2 regions of the Glycomyces sp. NPDC021274 genome follow, and region 1 is predicted to be linked to the other one. Evidence: riboswitches for the same ligand, from Rfam matches in the RefSeq annotation. Region 1 holds a riboswitch; the other holds the start of a gene.
The links. Region 1 has a riboswitch for thiamine pyrophosphate ahead of thiE (thiamine phosphate synthase). Riboswitches for the same ligand answer to the same signal wherever they lie in the genome.
Positions count from the first base shown of each region.

Region 2: another riboswitch for thiamine pyrophosphate. It lies ahead of AB0I03_RS16930 (ECF transporter S component); the one in region 1 lies ahead of thiE (thiamine phosphate synthase).

Region 1 is NZ_JBFADC010000001.1:789,798-799,431, reverse strand. It holds gene AB0I03_RS03630 (LacI family DNA-binding transcriptional regulator) at 1-194, shown strand, start outside; gene AB0I03_RS03625 (extracellular solute-binding protein) at 574-1,830, shown strand; gene AB0I03_RS03620 (sugar ABC transporter permease) at 1,921-2,868, shown strand; gene AB0I03_RS03615 (carbohydrate ABC transporter permease) at 2,865-3,701, shown strand; gene AB0I03_RS03610 (family 1 glycosylhydrolase) at 3,743-4,987, shown strand; TPP riboswitch at 5,070-5,176, shown strand; partial or broken gene thiE (thiamine phosphate synthase) at 5,451-6,005, shown strand; gene AB0I03_RS03600 (FAD-dependent oxidoreductase) at 6,263-7,927, shown strand; gene thiS (sulfur carrier protein ThiS) at 7,924-8,115, shown strand; gene AB0I03_RS03590 (thiazole synthase) at 8,118-8,924, shown strand; gene thiD (bifunctional hydroxymethylpyrimidine kinase/phosphomethylpyrimidine kinase) at 8,921-9,634, shown strand, end outside.
Region 2 is NZ_JBFADC010000007.1:97,397-107,030, forward strand. It holds gene AB0I03_RS16900 (DMT family transporter) at 1-415, shown strand, start outside; gene AB0I03_RS16905 (hypothetical protein) at 440-1,000, opposite strand; gene AB0I03_RS16910 (SGNH/GDSL hydrolase family protein) at 1,190-1,981, shown strand; gene AB0I03_RS16915 (DEAD/DEAH box helicase) at 2,110-4,218, opposite strand; gene AB0I03_RS16920 (DUF1349 domain-containing protein) at 4,275-4,901, shown strand; gene AB0I03_RS16925 (MGMT family protein) at 5,004-5,381, opposite strand; TPP riboswitch at 5,493-5,595, shown strand; gene AB0I03_RS16930 (ECF transporter S component) at 5,627-6,229, shown strand; gene AB0I03_RS16935 (ATP-binding cassette domain-containing protein) at 6,237-7,676, shown strand; gene AB0I03_RS16940 (energy-coupling factor transporter transmembrane component T) at 7,673-8,473, shown strand; gene AB0I03_RS16945 (MBL fold metallo-hydrolase) at 8,773-9,393, opposite strand.

The DNA.
Region 1 (9,634 bases):
GCTTCGACGACCTCGACGAGGCCGCCTACTCGATCCCCTCGCTCACCACAGTGGACCCCGGTCGGGAGTGGCTGGCGCGCACCGCACTCGAGACGCTGCTCGCGCGCATCGCCGAGGTCGGCCCGAAGGAACCGCCCCGGACCGAGCTGGCCGATTACACGATCGTCGAGCGCGAGTCCGCGCCGAGGAACTGACCGCAGGGCGCAGGGCGAGCCCGTTCCGGGTCCCGACCCCGCGGTCGGCAATCCCGCTTCGATGCCGGTCGCTCGCGGCCTCGTACACCGACAATTTACAACGTTGTATTATGCGTCCGGGACGTCGTACGGCCATCAATGCCCGCAGGTCAAGCCCACGGTCGCGGATCTGATCACGGATCGGAAACGAAGTGGAAAAGAACGGCGGGTCGCGTTGACAGTCGCGACACGGCGGGCGTACGCTTCCCGAACTTACAACGTTGTACAAACGGTTCCCCCAGTACAGGACCCCCTCGACGTTGTTCGTACCAACTGCATGCCGCATCACTCATTGACAGCGCCGGTTGTGACAGCACAGCTGCGTTGGGAGGGAACTGAAATGAAACGCAAAACGGTCCTCATGGGCGGCGCCGGCAGCGCCGCGCTGGCCTTCCTCGGATCCGGATGCTCGGGCGACGGCGAGACCGGCGGTCCGGCGACGCTCACCTTCTGGCACGGCTACACCGAGGCGGACGGCGACGTGCTCCAGGGCATCGTCGACGACTTCAACGCCTCCCAGAGCGACATCACGGTGAACACCGAGGTCAAGACCTGGGCCAGCATCGACGACACCCTGCTGACGGCCCTGTCCGCCGGCGAGGGCCCCGACATCGTCGCCATGCCCGCCGAGCGCCTCCCGGTCTACGCCGACAAGGGCGCCCTGGTCGAGCTCACCAGCTTCTACGCCGACGACTCGTCCAACACCGCGAACCTCATCCCCGGCGCGGTCGCGATGATCGAGGTCGAAGGCACCAGGTACGGCGTGCCCACCGGCTTCGTGCCGCTGGCCGTCTACTACAACACCGCGCTGTTCGAGGCCGGCGGCGTCACCGAGTTCCCGGCCACCTGGGACGAGTGGGTCGCCGCCGCCAAGCAGCTCACTGTGGACGAAGACGGCGACGGCACCCCGGAGCAGTACGGAGTGGTCCTGCCCGACCACGCCACCGTCGCCAATGGACTCTGGCCGTCCCTGTTCTACGGCAACGGCGGTGACATCGTGAGCGAGGGGATCGACGCGGTCATCGATTCGCCCGAGAACGCCGCGACGCTCGAGTACTGGCGTGCGGCCATTGTGGATGACAAGATCTCGCCCACCGGCATCGACGGCGTCGGCGCCGACGAGCTGTTCGGCGCCGGCAAGGCCGCCATGACCATCGGCGGCCCCTGGATGGCCTCCATCGCCGCTGAGAACGGCATCGAGTGCGCCATCGCCGCGATCCCGGCCGGGCCCGCGACCCAGGCCGCCTCCGCCATCGGCGTCTCCATGGCCGTCACGGTGGACGCGGACGACAACGCCCGCGCCGCCGCCGAGCAGTTCTTCGCGTTCTTCCTGAACGACGAGAACGCCGCCGCCTGGTCGCTCGGGTCCGGCTGGCCGCCGCTGCGCACCGACGTGCCCGCCGAAGCGGTCAACTCGAACGCGGTCGTCGCCTCGCTGACCGAGATCGCCGACCTCGGCCGCCCGCTCCTGCCCGGCGTCGTCAACAGCGTCGACGTGCTCGCCGCCGTGGACGAGCTGACCCAGCGCGCCATCGCGGGCGACGACATCGCCGACCTGCTCGCCCAGGCCCAGGAGACCATCCAGAACGCGCTCTAGCCAGGCCGGAACGAAGTCCGAACAGGACAGCGACCGGCGGGGACGCCGCCCCTCGGCGTCCCCGCCGCACCAAGGGGAGTGAAGGAGACCATGACCACCGCACCACCGACGGGCCGGCGGTACCGCCCGCCCGCACCGCTGGGCGGACGCCGCCGCGCCGACAGTCCCGCGCACCGCACCGCCAAAGCCGCCGCGTTCCTCGCCCCGGCCCTGATCGTCCTGGGCGCGTTCACGATCTGGCCCATGCTCTCGGCGCTACGACTGTCCTTCACGGACGCCAGCGGCTTCGGCGACCCCGAGTTCATCGGCCTGGAGAACTACATCGGGGTCTTCACCGACCCCGACATCCTCAACGCCGTCACGAACACCGCGCTCTACACCGTGCTGTTCACGCCCGTCGCGGTCGTCGCCGCGCTCGGGCTCGCGCTGCTGCTCAACAATCCGCGCCTGCCCTTCCGGGGCTTCTTCCGCACCGCCCTGTTCGTGCCGTTCGTGGTCTCGTTCTCCGTGGCCGCCTTCGCCTGGAGCTACCTCGTCGACCCGCAGGTCGGCCTGCTCAACTACTGGCTGCGCGGCCTCGGCATCCAGATCGGCAACGTCCTGGAGGACCCGCACCTGGCCATGCCCATGGTCGTGCTCGTCGCCGTCTGGAAGCTCTTCGGCTTCTACTTCGTGATCTTCCTGGCGGGCCTGCAGGACATCCCGACCTCGGTCTACGAGGCGGCCCGCATGGACGGCGCGGGCGCGTGGTCGCGCCTGCGCAACGTCACCCTCCCGATGCTGTCGAACACGATGGCGTTCGTGCTCATCTTCGCGATGATCGCCGCGCTCCAGGCCTTCGACCAGATCTACGTGATGACCGGCGGCGGCCCTTACGGCAGCACCCAGACCCTCGTCATGGAGATCTACGAGTCCGGCTTCCGCAAACTCGACATCGGCTTCGCCTCGGCGTTGTCGTACGTGCTGCTGGCCGCGACCCTGCTGCTGAGCCTCGCGCAGTTCGTGTTCTTCGGCCGCAAAGAAAAGGACCTGGCATGAGGACGCGACTCCGGGGACTCAAGCCCTCCACTGTGCTCACGACGATCGCGTTCGTCGTCGTCACCGCCCTGGTGCTGCTGCCGATCGCGATCATCGTGCTCACCGCGTTCAAGCCCGCGGCCGAGGTCAACGCCTACCCGCCGAGCCTGCTGCCCGGCGACTGGACGCTCGACAACCTCAAGACCGTGACCTCCGAGCTGCCGTTCGCGCGACTGGTCGGCAACAGCTTCGTGTTCGCCGGCGGGGTCACGCTCTTCGCGCTCGTCTTCGACTCGCTCGCGGCATACGCCTTGGCGCGCTTGGACTTCAGGGGACGCAAGCTCCTGCTCATCGTCATCATCGCGACGCTGATGATCCCGTTCCAGGCCACGCTCATCCCGCTGTACCAGCTCGTGGCCGACCTCGGCTGGGTGAACACGTACACCGGGCTCATCGCGCCGCGCGCCGCCGACGCGTTCGGGATCTTCTTCCTGCGCCAGTTCTTCCTCGCGCTCCCGCGCGACATCGACCAGGCCGCGCGCATCGACGGCGCGGGGGAGTTCCGGATCTTCCGGTCCATTGTGCTCCCCAACGCCGTCCCCGCCCTGCTCACCTTGGGGCTCTTCACCTTCGTCAACAACTGGAACGACCTGCTGTGGCCGCTGGTGTTCACCACCGACGCCGAGATGGGCACCATCACCTCCGGCCTGACGCAGCTCACCGGACCCAGCGGCATCGTGCCCCACGGCGTGATGATGGCCGGCTCGCTCATCGCGATCCTGCCGCTCGTCATCGCGTTCCTCTTCATCCAGCGGCGCTTCATCGAGAACATCGCAACGACAGGACTCAAATGACCGGCTCCCCCAATTGGCCCCTCGGCGACGCTCGCGGAGCTGTGAATTGGCACCGCGACGGCGGCCTGCACTTCGCCGTCGGTGTCGAGGACACCTTCGTGCCCCAGGCCGGGCCGGGCGAGCGGCCGATCGACGAGTACGAGCTCACCGAGCACTACGACCGGTGGCACGCCGACCTCGGCCTCGCCGTCGAGGCGGGCGCCGAGCTCGTGCGGTGGGGCGTGCCGTGGCATCGCATCCAGCCCGAACCCGGCCGCTGGGACTGGGAATGGCTCGACCGCGTCATGGACCGCTACGCCGAGCTCCACCTTCGGCCCATTGTGGACCTCATGCACTACGGCACTCCACTGTGGTTGGAACGGCAGTTCGCCAATCCGGACTACCCGAAGCTCGTCGCCGAGTACTCCGCCCGCGTCGCCGAACGCTACGCGCACCTCGGCGTCCACGACTACACGCCGGTGAACGAGCCGATGATCCACGCGCTCTTCTCCGGCGAGTACGCGTACTGGCCCCCGTACCTCTCAGGGCCGCAAGGGCTCAGCACCATGGTCGGGCAGCTCGCCCGCGGCTTCGTGCTCGCCCAGCGCGCCATGCGCGACGTCCTCGGCGACCGCGGCGTCTTCGTCCACGTCGACGCCGGCATGCGCTACGTCGGCGACACCGAAGTCCCGGAGCACCGCGAGCACGCGGCCCGCCTGAAGAACCAGGTCTTCCTCGTCGAAGACCTCGTCACCGGCCGCGTCGACGACGCCCACCCGCTCACGCCGCACCTGCGTGCCAACGGGTGGAACGACGCCGACCTCGCCTGGTTCGCCGAGGCGCCCGTGCTCCCCGACGTCATGGGCGTCAACTACTACCCGCGCCACTCGACCGAGGTCTTCGAGGCCGGGGTCTTCCACGGCGGCGGCTTCCGCGACCCGCGCCCGACCCGCGACGACGGCGTCACCGGCCTGAACGAGCTCATACGCGAGGCCCACACCCGGTACGGGGCGCCGGTCATGCTGACCGAGACGTGCGTGACCGGATCGGTCAAGGAGCGGCTCGACTGGCTCGACGAATCCGTTGCGGCCCTGCACGACCTGCGCGCCTCCGGCGTCGACGTCGTCGGATACACGTGGTGGCCCCTGTTCGACATGTACGAATGGACCTACCGCCATTCGGAGCAGCCGCGCGAGGCGCACCGGCTCACCATGGGGCTGTGGCGACTCGAGGAGCGGGAGACGGGCCTTGAACGCGTCCGGACCGACATCGTCGAGCGCTTCCGCCACCACGCGACCGGCGGGTAGCCGGAGAGCGGCGGTGTCCAGTACCTGACACCGCACTTGCGAAAGGTCCTCGCGATGACGTAGCGTAACGGCCGTAAACGAATAAAACCCACGGGAGTCCGATGCATCGGGCTGAGAGGGGACTTGGTAGTCCCGACCGTCGAACCTGATCCAGATCATGCTGGCGCAGGGAGAAGGAGCTATGCGCGCTACTCGTCTACCCCGACTTCACGTCATCACCGACACCCGCGGACCGGTCGCACCGCCGAACACGCCGCGATTCGGCGCAACGCTCCGTGACCCGGTCCTCGGACTCGCTGACTCCCTTGCCGTGTCGCTCGAACCGACCGCCGTCCCTCCGGCCGCCGGGCCGATCCTCCAAGCGCCGCAGGGAGTGGTCTCCCTGCAACGCGACGTGCTGGCCGTGACCGGCTCGGCCGGGCCGGGGCGCGACGCCGTCAGCTTTGCCACGCACCGCGATCCGCTGCTCGCGATCGAGGCCGCGCTGGCGGCGGGGGCGCGCCTCGTCCAGGTCCGGCCCGAGGATCACTACACCGATCGGGCGGCCTTCGACCTCGCGACCGCGATCGCTGCGCTCTGCGACCAGTACGGGGCGGTCTGCCTGGTCAACGACCGGGTGCACATCGCGCAGGCGGTCGGCGCCGACGGCGTCCACCTCGGCGCGGACGACCTTCCCCTCGACGCGGCGCGCCGCATCCTTCCCGCCGCTTCGATCATCGGCGGCACCGCCCGCGACCCGGAATCGGCCCGAGCCGCCCGTCGCGCCGGGGCGACCTATCTCGGTGTCGGACCGGTCTGGGGGACCACGACGAAAGCCGGTCTGCCGCAACCGATCGGGCTTGAAGGCCTGGCCGCGGTCTGCGAGGCCGTCGACCTGCCGGTGATCGCCATCGGCGGCATCACCGCCGAGCGCGCGGCGCTGTGCCGACAGGCCGGAGCCCATGGTGTGGCGGTCGTCGGCGCGATCGCGGGTGCCGCCGACCCGCGCCAGGCGACGGTGGAACTCCTTGAAGCCGTGGGGGAGAGCCCGGAGGCAGCACACGACGACGGCAGCCGAGACTGGCGGGCCGCAGGCGGTTCGCGCGGTGAGCGCTTCGGCGCGGTCGGCGTTCGGAACACCGGCCACGGCGATCCGGACGCAGGAGACCGGCAGGTCGGGCACCGCTCTGCCGATCATCACGCCCTGCCGGTCGCCGGGGACACCATGCACGATCACCTCGGCGGCCGGAGCGAAGCGCCCGATACCGGCCTCCTGCGAGGGGTGGGCGAGGCCTGATGCGCATCGCCATCGTCGGCGCCGGCTCGATCGGGCTCGCCGTCGCGTGGCGGGCCGCCCAGTCCGGGGCCGAGGTCGTCGTGCACGACCCCGATCCGGGCTCGGGCGCCTCGCGCGTGGCCGCCGGCATGATCGCTCCCGTCACCGAATCCCATTACGGCGAGGAGGCACTCGGCCCGTTCATGGCCGAATCGGCCGACGCCTGGCCCGACTTTGCCCGCGAACTTGAAGCGGCCTCCGGCCTGCACCTCGGCTTCCGCGACGTGCCGACGCTCGTCGTCGGCGTCGAGGACGGCGACCGCGCTGAGATCGACCGGCAGGCGGCGCTGTACCGGTTCACCGCAAGGAACGTCGAAACGCTGTCGGCGCGCGCCGCTCGCAAGGTCGAGCCGCTGCTGAGCCACCGGGTGCGTGGCGGCGTGCTCGCGCCGGAGGACCGGGCCGTGGATCCGCGAGTAGTACATGACGCACTACTGATCGCGGCGGAGCGGGCCGGGGTGGCATTGCGCACCGAGCGCGTCGACGCCCTCGCGGCGCTCGACGCCGACCAGGTGGTCATCGCGGCCGGCTGCGGATCGGCGAGATTTTTCGGTGCGGGTGCGGGTGCGGGTGCGGGTGCGGGTGCGGGTGCGGGTGCGGGTGCGGGTGCGGGTGCGGGTCGGAGATCGGACTGGGGCCCGGACCTGATGGGTTCACTCGGCGATGGCGATGGCGATGGCGATGGCGACCGTGGCGGCAACCGGGATGACGGTTACGGCGATCGAGCGATCGACGGGGACCGCGGGAGCCGCGACCGCGAGAACGAGCATGCCACCGCCGCCTCGTGGCATCTGCCGGTGCGGCCGGTGCGCGGCGCGGTGCTGCGGCTCCGGGCGGTCGGCGACCAGCCGGTGCCCCGAACCACCGTGCGCGGCTTCGTGAAAGGGCACCCGATCTACATCGTCACCCGCGAAAGCGGCGAGATCGTGGTCGGCGCCTCGAGCGACGAACGCGGGTTCGACCAGCGCACCGGCACCGCCGGAGCCGTGTACGACCTGCTGCGCCGCTCGATCGAGCTCGTGCCCGAGATCGCTGAATACCACCTCGATGAGGTGAGCGTCGGCTTCCGCCCCGGCACCCCGGACAACCTGCCCCTCATCGGCCGCCTCGACGAGCGGACCGTGGCCGCCACCGGCCACTACCGCAACGGCATCGCCCTCATCCCCGCGACAGCGACCGCAGTCGCCGCGCTGCTCAACGGAAACGAGAAGGCGGTCCCGGCGGCCTTCGACCCGCGTCGCTTCGGGACGGCGCAGGACCAGCGCTCGGATCGCTCGCCGCGGATCAATCTGTCGGAACAGCAGCGCGCCGAATGCGAGCCGTCCGAGGAGCAGCGCGCAGGAGCTCTGGCGCGGATCGAGGAAGCCGACAGGCGAGATGCGGTCAGCGCTGCGCCGGACCAGAGCGCCGACGCGCAATCGGCGAGCGGTCCGCCGCGTCGCGACGAGCTGCGACCGTCGCGAGCGGACCCGTTCGAGGGCAGCGACCAGCGCCACGCCGCGCCGTTCGCAGGCGCCCCCGAATCAAGGGTGCCCGGCGGGTCTGACAAATCCGGTGACCGCCCACCGCGCAGCGGCTCCGATGCGGCCGAATCCAATTCCACCCACGAGGAGGCTGACTCATGAAGATCGAGGTCAACGGCGAAGCGCGCGAAGGCATCGCCACCATCACCGACGCGGTCGCCGCCGTCACCACCGCGCGCCGGGGCATCGCCGTGGCGCTCAACGGGGAAGTCGTGCCGCGGTCCGAATGGGACCGTCCGCTCGCCGACGGCGACGCTGTCGAAGTGCTCACCGCGACCCAAGGAGGCTAGCCATGCCACAGCACGCCACCGCCCGCACCGACCCGACCCGCGACGCCGACCTGAAGATCGCCGACAAGACCTTCACGTCGCGCCTCATCCTCGGCACCGGCGGCGCCGCCAACCACGCCCAGCTCGCCGAGGCGATCACCGCCTCCGGCACCGAGCTCGTCACCGTCGCGCTGCGTCGCGTCGACCCCGGCGCGTCCGGGTCCCTCCTCGACGTCATCGAACGCTGCGGGGTCGAACTCCTCCCCAACACCGCCGGGTGCTTCACCGCGGAGCAGGCCGTGCGCACCGCCAAACTCGCCCGTGAAGCATTCGGCACCAACTGGATCAAGCTCGAGGTCATCGGTGACGAGGACACCCTCCTCCCCGATCCCGTCGAACTCCTCGACGCCGCCGAGACCCTGGTCGCCGACGGGTTCACCGTTCTGCCCTACACGAGTGACGACCCGGTGCTGGCCCGCCGCCTGGAGGACGCCGGGTGCGCCGCGGTGATGCCCCTCGCCGCGCCCATCGGCACCGGCCTCGGCGTGCGCAACCCGCACAACATGGCGCTGATCTGCGAGAACGCCAACGTGCCGGTCGTCTGCGACGCCGGGATCGGCACCGCTTCGGATGCCGCGCTGGCGATGGAGCTCGGCTGCTCGGCGGTCCTCCTCGCCACCGCGGTGACCCGCGCCGCCGACCCCGCGCTCATGGCCGCCGCGATGCGCGATGCCGTGAGCGCCGGCCGCGCCGCCCGTCTCGCGGGCCGCATTCCCAAGCGCCACTTGGCCAATGCCTCATCGAGCTTCGAGGGGATGGCCGACCTGTGAGCCGCGCAGCATCGGGAAAGTCGCAGCGGCAGCCGCCCGTGGCGCTGACCATCGCCGGGTCCGACTCCGGCGGCGGCGCGGGCATCCAAGCGGACCTGCATACGTTCGCTGCGCATGGCGTGTACGGCACCAGCGTCATCACCGCGATCACCGCGCAGAACACGCGCGGTGTCACCGCCGCCGAGGCGGTGGGGGTGGATCTGGTTCAGGCCCAACTGGATGCGGTCCTCGGCGACTTCTCGGTCGCGGCGGTCAAGACCGGGATGCTGGGCGGCGACGCGCTGCTCGCGCTCGTCGCGCAGTACGGCGAGGCCGAGCGGCTGCCGAACCTCGTGGTCGACCCGGTGATGGTCACGACGACCGGCGACTCGCTGTTCGCGGGCGACCCGGCCGCGTACCTCGCGCGGCTCGGCCCGCTCGCGACCCTCTTGACGCCCAACCTGATCGAAGCGCGACAACTCCTCGGCCGCGAGATCACCACGGTCGACGACATGCGCGAGGCCGCCCGCGCCCTGGCGACTTACGGGCCGCGAGCAGTGCTGGTCAAGGGCGGTCACCGCGAGGAGGACGCCGGTCTGGCGCAGCGCAGCGGCGTGGACGAGGGCGAACCGACGAGTGGCGGTCGCGGTGAGCGCATCAGCGTCCGCGGGTCGGAGGACACCGGGGGACCGCCGAGCGGCCCGGGTGAGCCTGGCGGAATGCGAAGCGGC
Region 2 (9,634 bases), on a different contig from region 1:
GCACTGCACCTCGCTCCAGTTCACCGCCTTCGGCAACGCCATCGCCGCAGTGCTCTGCCTGCCGTTCGCCCCGCGCCTGTTCGCCGAACTCGACGCGGCCCCGACCTCGGCGACGCTCCACGTGCTCTACCTCGGCCTGTTCCCGACCGCGCTGGCATTCCTCACCTGGGGTTACGCCCTCCGCTTCACCACCGCCGGAAAGCTCGGCGCGACGACCTACGTGGTCCCGGCGATCGTGGTCGGCCTCTCCTGGATCTTCCTGGACGAGATCCCGACCTGGCTGACCCTCGCGGGCGGCGCACTGGCGCTGGTCGGCGTCGGCATCTCGCGATCGAGAGGCCGCAAGCAGTCGAACCGGGCCCCGAAACCGCCGGTCGAGGCGACCGACGCCGCCGCCCCGGCGGCGAAGTCCTAGTCGGGAAGTACTGGTCGCGAAGCCCTAGCCGGCCAGGCGCTCCGCCAGCCGTTCGAGCCGGGTCTTCCAGTCGACCTTCGCAGCCGCGATCTCCTCGGCCGAGCCGAGCTTGGCGATCTCGACCTGCACGGCGGTCTTGCCCTCGCCCTTCGCGCTGAGGTTCGCGAGGACGCGCGTGCCGTCCGAAGCGTCGAACCGCACCGACTTCGGCGGGGACGCGCTGCGCTGCGTCAGCTCGATGTCGCCGAGCCAACCGGCCTGCGCGGCCGGGTCGGCGAGCTGCTCGAAGACGTCGGTGATCGAGGCGGCCACGGTCTTGGACGCGTTGGCGCTGAACGTGCCGTCAGGCCGCTGCCCAGGCTCGCGCATGCCGCGCTCCTGCTCGTAGCCGACGGTGATGGACTGGGCCCACCAGCCGTCGACCTCGAACTCCTGCACCAGCATCCGCGCGATGGCGGTGTGGTCGAGCGCTGCCGCTCCGCGCTCGTCGAGGAGCGCCAGCCAGGTCTTCCAGTCTGCACCGGTGCCCTCGATCAGGGCCTGGTCGGACATGGTCTGGCGGCGCGGCGACGTCGATGCACCCATGGCTCCAGCGTAGGGGAGGACCGGGACGCCGGCGCCCCAACCGGCGGAAGGACCCGCCACAACACCCGGCTGCGCAACAGCCCACGCGTCGGGTCTCTGACAGTTTCGCCGTTTCCAGCGGTTTCCGCCCGGAATGCGGCTGTTCGGGCGCTACCGTTCCTCGACTGACCCGATCGGAACGGAGTCCGCATGATCCCTGCCCGCCTCGCGGCCGCGGTCCTCGCCGCCGCCACCGCCTTCCTCGTCCTGCCCGCCGCTTCGGCCCAGGCCCGGTACGAGCCGACTCGCTATGCGGCCCTGGGGGACTCGTACTCCTCAGGGACCGGCACCGGTGACTACTTCGACCAGGCGTGCCTGCGTTCGAGCAAGGCCTACCCCCAGCTCCTCGCCGACAGCCTCGGCGCCGAGCTCGCCTTCGCCGCCTGCTCGGGGGCGACGACCAGCGACCTCCTCTCCGAGCAGCTCGGCGCACTCGACGCCGAGACCGACCTCGTCACGGTCACCATCGGCGGCAACGACATCGGCTGGGCCAAGGCCGTCAAAGCCTGCATCACGCCCCTCACGAACTGCCTTGACGAGATCGAGGACTCCGAAGCACTCGTCCAGGACCGGCTGCCCGGCCTACTCGACGGCGCGTACAGCGCGATCGCGAACCGCGCACCGAACGCCGCCGTCTACGTGCTCGGCTACCCGCGCCTGTTCAACGGCGAGCGCACCTGCGGCGCACTCAAGCAGCCCAGCGTCGCCGAGCAGGTGCGGATGAACGCGGCGGCCGACCGGCTCGCCGGGGTCGTCCGGAACAAGGCCGAAGAGTACGAATTCACCTATGTGGACGTACGCGACGCGTTCAAGGGCCACGCGATCTGCGACGACGTCGCCTACCTGAACGGCCTGGCGTACCCGCCGGCCGAGTCGTACCACCCGAACGCCATGGGCCACCTCAACGGCTACTACCCGGCGCTGGCCCGAATGATCGACTGACCCGAGTCGGCGACGCACCACGAGACGAAGACGGGCCCGGTGGTGATTCGCCGGGCCCCTCGCACGGGCAGGCGTTCCGGCTGTCGGAGAGCGCGCGGCGGCACGGGCACGTCCGCCGCCGCGGGCACTCAGGCCTGCAGGGCGAGCGCGAGCGGGTACACGGCCGTCGCGCCGGCCTCGCGCAGCCGCATGGCCGCCACGGTCATCGACCAGCCGCTGTCGCGCACGTCGTCCACCAGGAGCACGCTCGCCGCGGGCACCGGGAAGTCCACAGTGAACGCGTGCAGCACCTGCTGGAGGCGCTGCGCGCTGTTGGCGCGGTGCGCTCCACCGCCGGTGTCGTTCGCGCGGCCGAGGGCGCCCAGGTACTCCATGCGGCCCAGTTGCGCCAGGCGCTGGGCGAGCCCGTCGACCAGCCTCGGGCGCGAGAGCGACCCCATCGAGACGACCGCGGCGGGCCGCTGCGCCCAGTCCCAGGACGCCAGGACCTGCACCACCGCCTTGAACACGTCCTCCGGGACCTCCCGGTCGGCACCGTCGGCGAGCAGCTCGCGCAGCGGGCCGCCCCAGCCGATGTCCGACAGGCGCGCCAGCGCCCGGCCCGGCTCGGCGCCCGACTCCACCGGGATCTTCCCCTTCAGGTCGATCCCGATGGCCTGCAACCCGGTGGGCCACATGCGCTTCGGGTCGAACGGCACCCCCGGCTTCGACAGCGCCGCCGCCGCGCCCGCGGCCGCTTCGGCCGAGACGCCCGCCTCGGTGCGGGTGCCGGTGCAGTTGTCGCAGCGCCCGCACGGCGCGGCCTCGGCGTCGTCGAGCTCCTTGCGCAGGAACTCGAGCCGGCAATCTGTTGTGGCCTCGTAGGCGAGCATCCGCCGCTGCTCGTGCGTGCGGGCCGCGGCGACCTTCGCGTACCGGTCGGCGTCGTAGACCCACGGCTTGCCGGTGGCCTCCCAGCCGCCCTTCACCCGGCGCACCGCACCGTCCACATCGAGCACTTTGAGCATCATCTCGAGCCTGGTGCGGCGCAGGTCGACCCGCGTCTCCAATGCGGCGGTCGAGAGTGCGCGGCCTTCGGCGGCGAGCACGTCGAGGGTGCGGCGCACCGCCTCTTCTGCCGGGAACGAGAGCGACCCGAAGTACTCCCAGATCGCCCGGTCCTCGCTGCCGGGCAGGAGCACCACCTCGGCGCGGTCGCGGGCGCGGCCGGCGCGGCCGATCTGCTGGTAGTACGCGACGGGGGAGGACGGCGCTCCCAAGTGGACGACGAAGCCGAGGTCGGGCTTGTCGAAGCCCATGCCGAGCGCGCTGGTGGCGACGAGCGCCTTGATGCGGTTGCCGAGCAGTTCCTCTTCGCGCTCAAGGCGTTCGGCGTTGTCGGTGCGGCCGGTGTAGGAGCCGACGGCGTGGCCGCGTGAGGCGAGGTAGTCGCTGACCTCTTCGGCGGCGGCCACGGTGAGCGTGTAGACGATCCCGGAGCCGTCCATGCGGGGGAGCTGCTCGTCGAGCCAGGCGAGGCGGTGGGCGTTGTCAGGCATGTCCACTACGGACAGTCGCAGGGATTCGCGGTCGAGGCTGCCGCGGAGCACGAGCGTGGCGGCGTCCCGCTTGTCCAGTTGCTCGGCGATGTCGTCGGAGACGCGGGCGTTCGCGGTGGCGGTGGTCGCCAGGACCGGGACGCTGTCGGGCAGGTCCTCGATGAAGGTGGCGATGCGCCGGTAGTCGGGCCGGAAGTCGTGGCCCCAGTCGGAGATGCAGTGGGCCTCGTCGACGACGAGCATGCCGCACCCGGCGGCGAGTTTGGGCAGCTGGTAGTCGCGGAACGCGGGGTTGTTGAGGCGCTCGGGGCTGATGAGCAGCACGTCGACCGCGTCTTCGGCGATGGCCTCGGCGATCGCGTCCCAGTCCTCGGGGTTGGCCGAGTTGATGGTGCGGGCGCGCACCCCGGCGCGCTCGGCGGCCTCGATCTGATTGCGCATGAGCGCGAGCAGGGGCGAGACGATCACCGTGGGGCCGGCGCCGCGGCGGCGCAGGAGCGAGGTGGCCGTGAAGTACACCGCGGACTTGCCGAATCCGGTGCGCTGCACCAGGAGTACGCGGCGGCCGCTGTCGCCCGGTTCCTTGTCGCAGAGCGCCTCGATCGCCCGCCATTGGTCTTCGCGGAGCCGCGCGTGCTCGCCCGCGAGGGCGCGCAGCAGTGTCTCGGCTTCGTCTCTGAGCGTCGCTGTTCCTGCCATAGGGACCGTTGTACCGCACTGGTGTGACGGCCCGTGACGACAGTAGGCTCGGAGCGATGGACGATGTGGCACTGATCGACAATCCGGCGGCTGCGAAGCTCGCGGGTCGTGAACTGGCGTGGAAGTCCGGCGCGTGGACGACGCTGCCGGTCGCGGCGCAGGAGTCCGAGGGCGGACTGCTGGTCACCGCGGCCGAGGGCAGCGACGCGTGGCGGCACACCGGGTACGGGTTCGTCCATGAGGACGAGCACGCGCTCCTGGACGACTGGGACCGCGGCAGCGCGGTCGAGGTGCGTTTCGTCGCGGCGTTCGAGGCGCAGTTCGACCAGGCCGGCCTGATGGTCCGCGTCGACGCCGAGCACTGGATCAAGGCCGGGGTCGAGTTCGCCGACGGCGCGCCGCAAGTGGGCGCCGTGGTCACCTCGGGGAAGTCCGACTGGTCGGTCGCGCCGGTGCCCGACTGGGCCGGCCGCGAGGTCACCATCCGGGCCAGCCGCCTCGAGGACGCGGTCGTCATCCGCGCCCGCGTCGACGAGGAGCCCTGGCGACTCGTGCGCCTCGCCCCGCTCGATCCCGCCGCCGCGGCGAAGGCGGGACCCTACTGCTGCGCGCCGAGCCGCGCCGGCCTCACCGTGGCCTTCACGTCATGGCGACTCACGGAAGCGGACGCGGCGCTGCACTGAAGCTGAGCTTCGTTCTCATCTTGTTCGAGGGATCGATGGTCACACCCGCCCGGTACTTTTGCGCCAGGGGTCCCTAAGACCGGAAATATCACGATATAGGGGTTATTTCCAGTCTTCCTCATCGTCTGGTGTCGGCTCGTCCTCGTCGAGTTCGGTCGCGAGGAGCTTCAGGTCGTAGACCGACATGCGCTGGGAGCGGTCGGCGCGGCCCTTCGCGCTCACCGTCACGCCGTCCGACCGCAGGAGGTCGGGCACATCACGGCCGCTGCGGCCGTCGGCCCAGCGGAAGCCCTCCGAGACCGTGCCGCCCGCCGTGAGGACCCGGTACGCCTGCGGCACATCACCGTCCCGCATGTACGCCCCGACCTGCCGGGGGCCCGTGCCGATCAGCTCCGCGAGATCACCGTACGAAGTCCAGGTGCCCTCCGGCAGCGCCGCCACGACCCGCCGCACCCGCTCCCAATCCCGTTCAGTCGTCACCACGGCAATCTACCCAGCCCGGCCGACGCCCCCGCCCCCGATCTCGCCCGGGCGGCGGGCGCCACCTGTCGGGATCGCCTCGGGTCACGAACCGTCGCCTGGTGTTAACGTCGGAAGCGACAGGGGAGCCGATTGGCTGAGAGTGCGGAACCGACCGCAGACCCTCACACCTGATCCGGGTAATACCGGCGTAGGAAGTCGTCGCCGCTGTCGCGCAATGCCCGCATACCTCGAAAGGCAAGCCCATGCCCGACAGCACTGCCCTCGCCCACCCCGGCCGCTGGCGCACCGTCGACATCCTCACCTGCGCCGTCCTCGCCGTCGCCTTCGGCGTCGTCTTCTGGGCCTGGGGATTCGTCTGGAACGGCCTGGACCCCGTCCTCGCGTTCTACCCGCCCCTCAAGTCGATCCTCAACGGCGTCTGGCTCATCCCCGCCGTGCTCGCCCCCCTGATCGTCCGCCGCGCCGGCGCCGGACTCCTCACCGAAGCCCTGGCCGCCACCGTCTCGGCGCTCCTCGGCTCCTTCTGGGGCGTCGCCGTCATCCTCCAAGGCCTCCTCCAAGGCCTCGGCGGCGAACTCGCCTTCGCCGCGACCCGCTACCGCCGCTTCGGCACCCCCGTCGCCCTCGCCGGCGGCGCCCTCGCTGCCGTCGCACTCGCCTGGTTCGACGTCCGCAACTACTACCCCGGCGCCGACCTGTGGGCGTTCAAGGTCCCGTACTTCGCGCTCGCCATGCTCTCAGGCGCCCTCGTCGCCGGCCTCGGCTCCAAAGCCCTCGTCAAAGCCATGCTCCCCACCGGCGTCCTCGACCGCTTCCCCGCCGGCCGCGAACGCCAGCGGATCTGACCCCGCCATGATCCCGGTCGAATTCCGCGGCTTCGCCTGGCGCCACGCAGGCCGCCGCGCCCAGGCGGTCGCGGACGTCGACCTCCGTGTCGAACCCGGCGAGCGGGTCCTCCTGCTCGGCCCCTCCGGGTCCGGCAAGTCCACCCTGCTCGCCGCGCTCGCCGGACTCCTCACCGAGGACTCCGGCGAGCAGGACGGCGACGTCCTCATCGCGGGCTTGCCCGCCGCAGAGCAGCGCGACCGCGTCGGCATCCTCTTCCAGGACCCCGAAACGCAACTCGTCATGGCCCGCAGCGGCGACGACGTCGCCTTCGGCCTCGAGAACCAGGCCGTGCCCCGCGACCAGATCTGGCCCCGCGTCCACGAAGCCCTCGCAGCCGTCGGCTTCCCCTACGGCCCCGACCGGGCCACCCACGCCCTCTCCGGCGGCGAGCAGCAGCGCCTCGCCCTCGCCGGCGTCCTCGCCCGCCGCCCCGACCTCATCCTCCTCGACGAGCCCACCGCGAACCTCGACCCTGAAGGCGCCCAAGACGTCCGCGAAGCACTGCGGTCCGCGCTGGCCGAAAGCCAGGCCACCTTGATCGTGGTCGAGCACCGCGTCGCCGAGATCCTCGACCTGGTCGACCGCGTCATCGCCCTCGGCCCCGGCGGCACCCTCCTCGCCGACGGCCCCGCCGCGGCCGTCCTCGCTGAGCACGGCGATCACCTTGCCGCCCAAGGCGTCTGGGTCCCCGGCGTACCGCTGCCGACCCGACCGGCCCGCGCCGCCGGAGACCCGGCGCTCCGCGGCGACGCCCTGGCGTACGTGCACCCGGGCGCGGATCGGCCTGCCCTCGACGACGTCTTCTTCGAACTGCGCCAAGGCGAACTGCTCGCCGTCACCGGATCCAACGGCTCCGGCAAGTCCACCCTGGCGCTCCTCGCAGGCGGCCTCGCGAAGCCCACCCGCGGCGCCGCCACCGTGCCCGGTGAACCCCGGCCCCTGCACAAACTGCCCGCCCGGCGCCTGGCGACCCGCGTCGGCTCGGTCTTCCAGGACCCCGAGCACCAGTTCGTGACCGCGAGCGTCCGCGACGAACTCGCCTTCGGACCCCGCCAAGCGGGCTGGCCCAAGGACCGCATCGAAGCCCGCGTCGCCGAACTGCTCGAACGGCTCCGCCTCGCGCCCCTGGCCGACGCCAACCCCCACACCCTCTCCGGCGGCGAGGCCCGCCGCCTCTCCGTCGCCGGCGCACTCGCCGCCGCACCCGGCGTGCTCCTGCTCGACGAGCCCACCTTCGGCCAGGACCGGCGGACCTGGGGCGAACTCGTCGACCTCACCGCCGACATCCGCGACGAAGGCACCGCGCTCCTCGCCGTCACCCACGACCGCGACTTCGCCGCCGCCCTCGCCGGGCGCGAACTCGTCCTCGAACGCGGCCGCGTCGCCCAGGAGCGCCGCCGATGAGTCTGACCCTCGCGCCCGTCTGCGACGCCCAAGCGCCCATCGCCCGCGTCAACCCGGTGGCGAAACTCGCCGCCGCCACCGTCATATCGATCACCGCTCTCGTCGCCGCCGACTGGCTCACCCCGCTGCTCCTGCTCGCCGCGCTCATCGCGGCGGTCCCGTTCACCGGCATCCGCATCGCCGAACTCGCCCGCCGACTGCGCTGGCTCTGGTTCGCGGCCGCAGCGGTCGTTATCGTCAACGCGGTCTTCGCCGCCGAGCAGACCGGCCGCATCCTGATCGACTTCGGCCCCTTGACGATCAGCACCGGCGCGCTCCTCGACGGCACGGCCATCGGCCTGCGCGTCTGCGTCGCCGCCACCGCGGGCGTCCTCGGCTTCGCGACCACCGACCCGACCGATCTCGCGGACGCTCTGACGCAGCAGCTCCGCGCCCCCGCCCGGTTCACGCTCGGCGCGCTCGCCGCCCTGCGGCTGCTGCCGCTGCTCGGCGCAGAGTGGCAACAGATCACCGGCGCCCGCCGCGCGCGCGGCCTGGAAGGCGGCTGGAATCCGGTGCGGCGCGTGCGGCTCTTCGCCTCGACGATGTTCGCGCTCCTGGTCGGCGCGATCCGCCGGGCGGGCCGCCTCGCGGCCGCGATGGACGCGCGCGGATTCGACTCGGAGATCCCCAGAACCCATGCGCGCGAACAGCGAATGCGCCCGGCGGACTGGGTCGTCCTCGCGGGGGCGCTGCTCGTGTGCGGGGCGGCGATCGGTGTCAGCGCCGCCTACGGCGTCTTCACGGTCTTCAACTGAGCATCGCCGCAGCGTGAGTGCCGACATGGTCGTGAAGATCGTGGTCTGGGCCGCCGGCCGGGTCCGCTCCTGGTGCTCCGGGGAGGGGCTGCAAAGTCCTAAAGGGACACAAGTCGGTGCTGCGCGCGGGTGTCGCGGGCGATGCGTTCTCTTCGGGCCGGTGTCGGCTCGGCTGGAGGGCACGCCGCAAGTCGACCTGAGCCGGATTTTCGGGCCCCCGATGACAAGGGTGGGACGGGGGTACGACATCGCGGAGCGGTCCGACCTGGGTTACGTGTCGAACCGCCGGGTCCGGGGTCTCAGATGGTGACCGTCTCGCCGTCGGTGAGGCGCTGGAACGGGTCGCCGATGAGGTTGGTGAGCATGCGGTCGACGAGGACCATGCCGTCCTTGCTGAGGATCGCGTCGTGGATGGGGTGCACGACCGGGGCGTCGACCGTCCGGATGAAGTCGATGGCCTCGGAGAGCTTCATCCAGGTCGCGGCGACCGGCGCGAGCAGGACCCGGACGGGTTCGTCGGGGACCGTGAAGGCGTCGCCCGGGTGGAAGATTCCGTCCGCGAGGTAGCCGACGTTCGCCACCGCCGGAAGGTCCGGGTGGATCACTGCGTGCTGCCGACCGATGACCTTGACCTCGGTGCCCGCCACGGGGATCGTGTCGCCCTCGCTCACCACCGTGAACGGAAGCCTGCCGAGCACCTCGTTGAGGGATCCGGGCCCGTAGATCGTGGTCTCGGGCTGATCATCGAGGAGCCGACGCAGCTCCGGGTCGTTGCAGTGGTCCGGGTGCTGGTGGGTGATGAACACGGCCTCCGCGCCGTCGAGCGCCGCGGGATCGGAGAAGACGCCCGGATCGATCACGAAGGCACCGCCGTCGGTGTCGAATCGGACGCAGGAATGGCCGAACTTGGTGAGTCGCATGCCCTCACCGTAAAACGCCTGCGAGCGGTGAACCGCTCCTCTCGGAAAAATGCGACCGCTAATCCGGTTCTTTGCACTGGGAGCGTTTGCGATGCTGCGTCGCGTGAGCCGTGAGCCGTGAGCCGTGAGCCGTGAGCCGTGAGCCGTGAGCCGTGAGCCGTGAGCCGTGAGCCGTGAGCCGTGAGCCGTGAGCCGTGAGTTTGCGGGCGTCGTGGGCCGTGGCCGGTCGGCTGGACTTTCG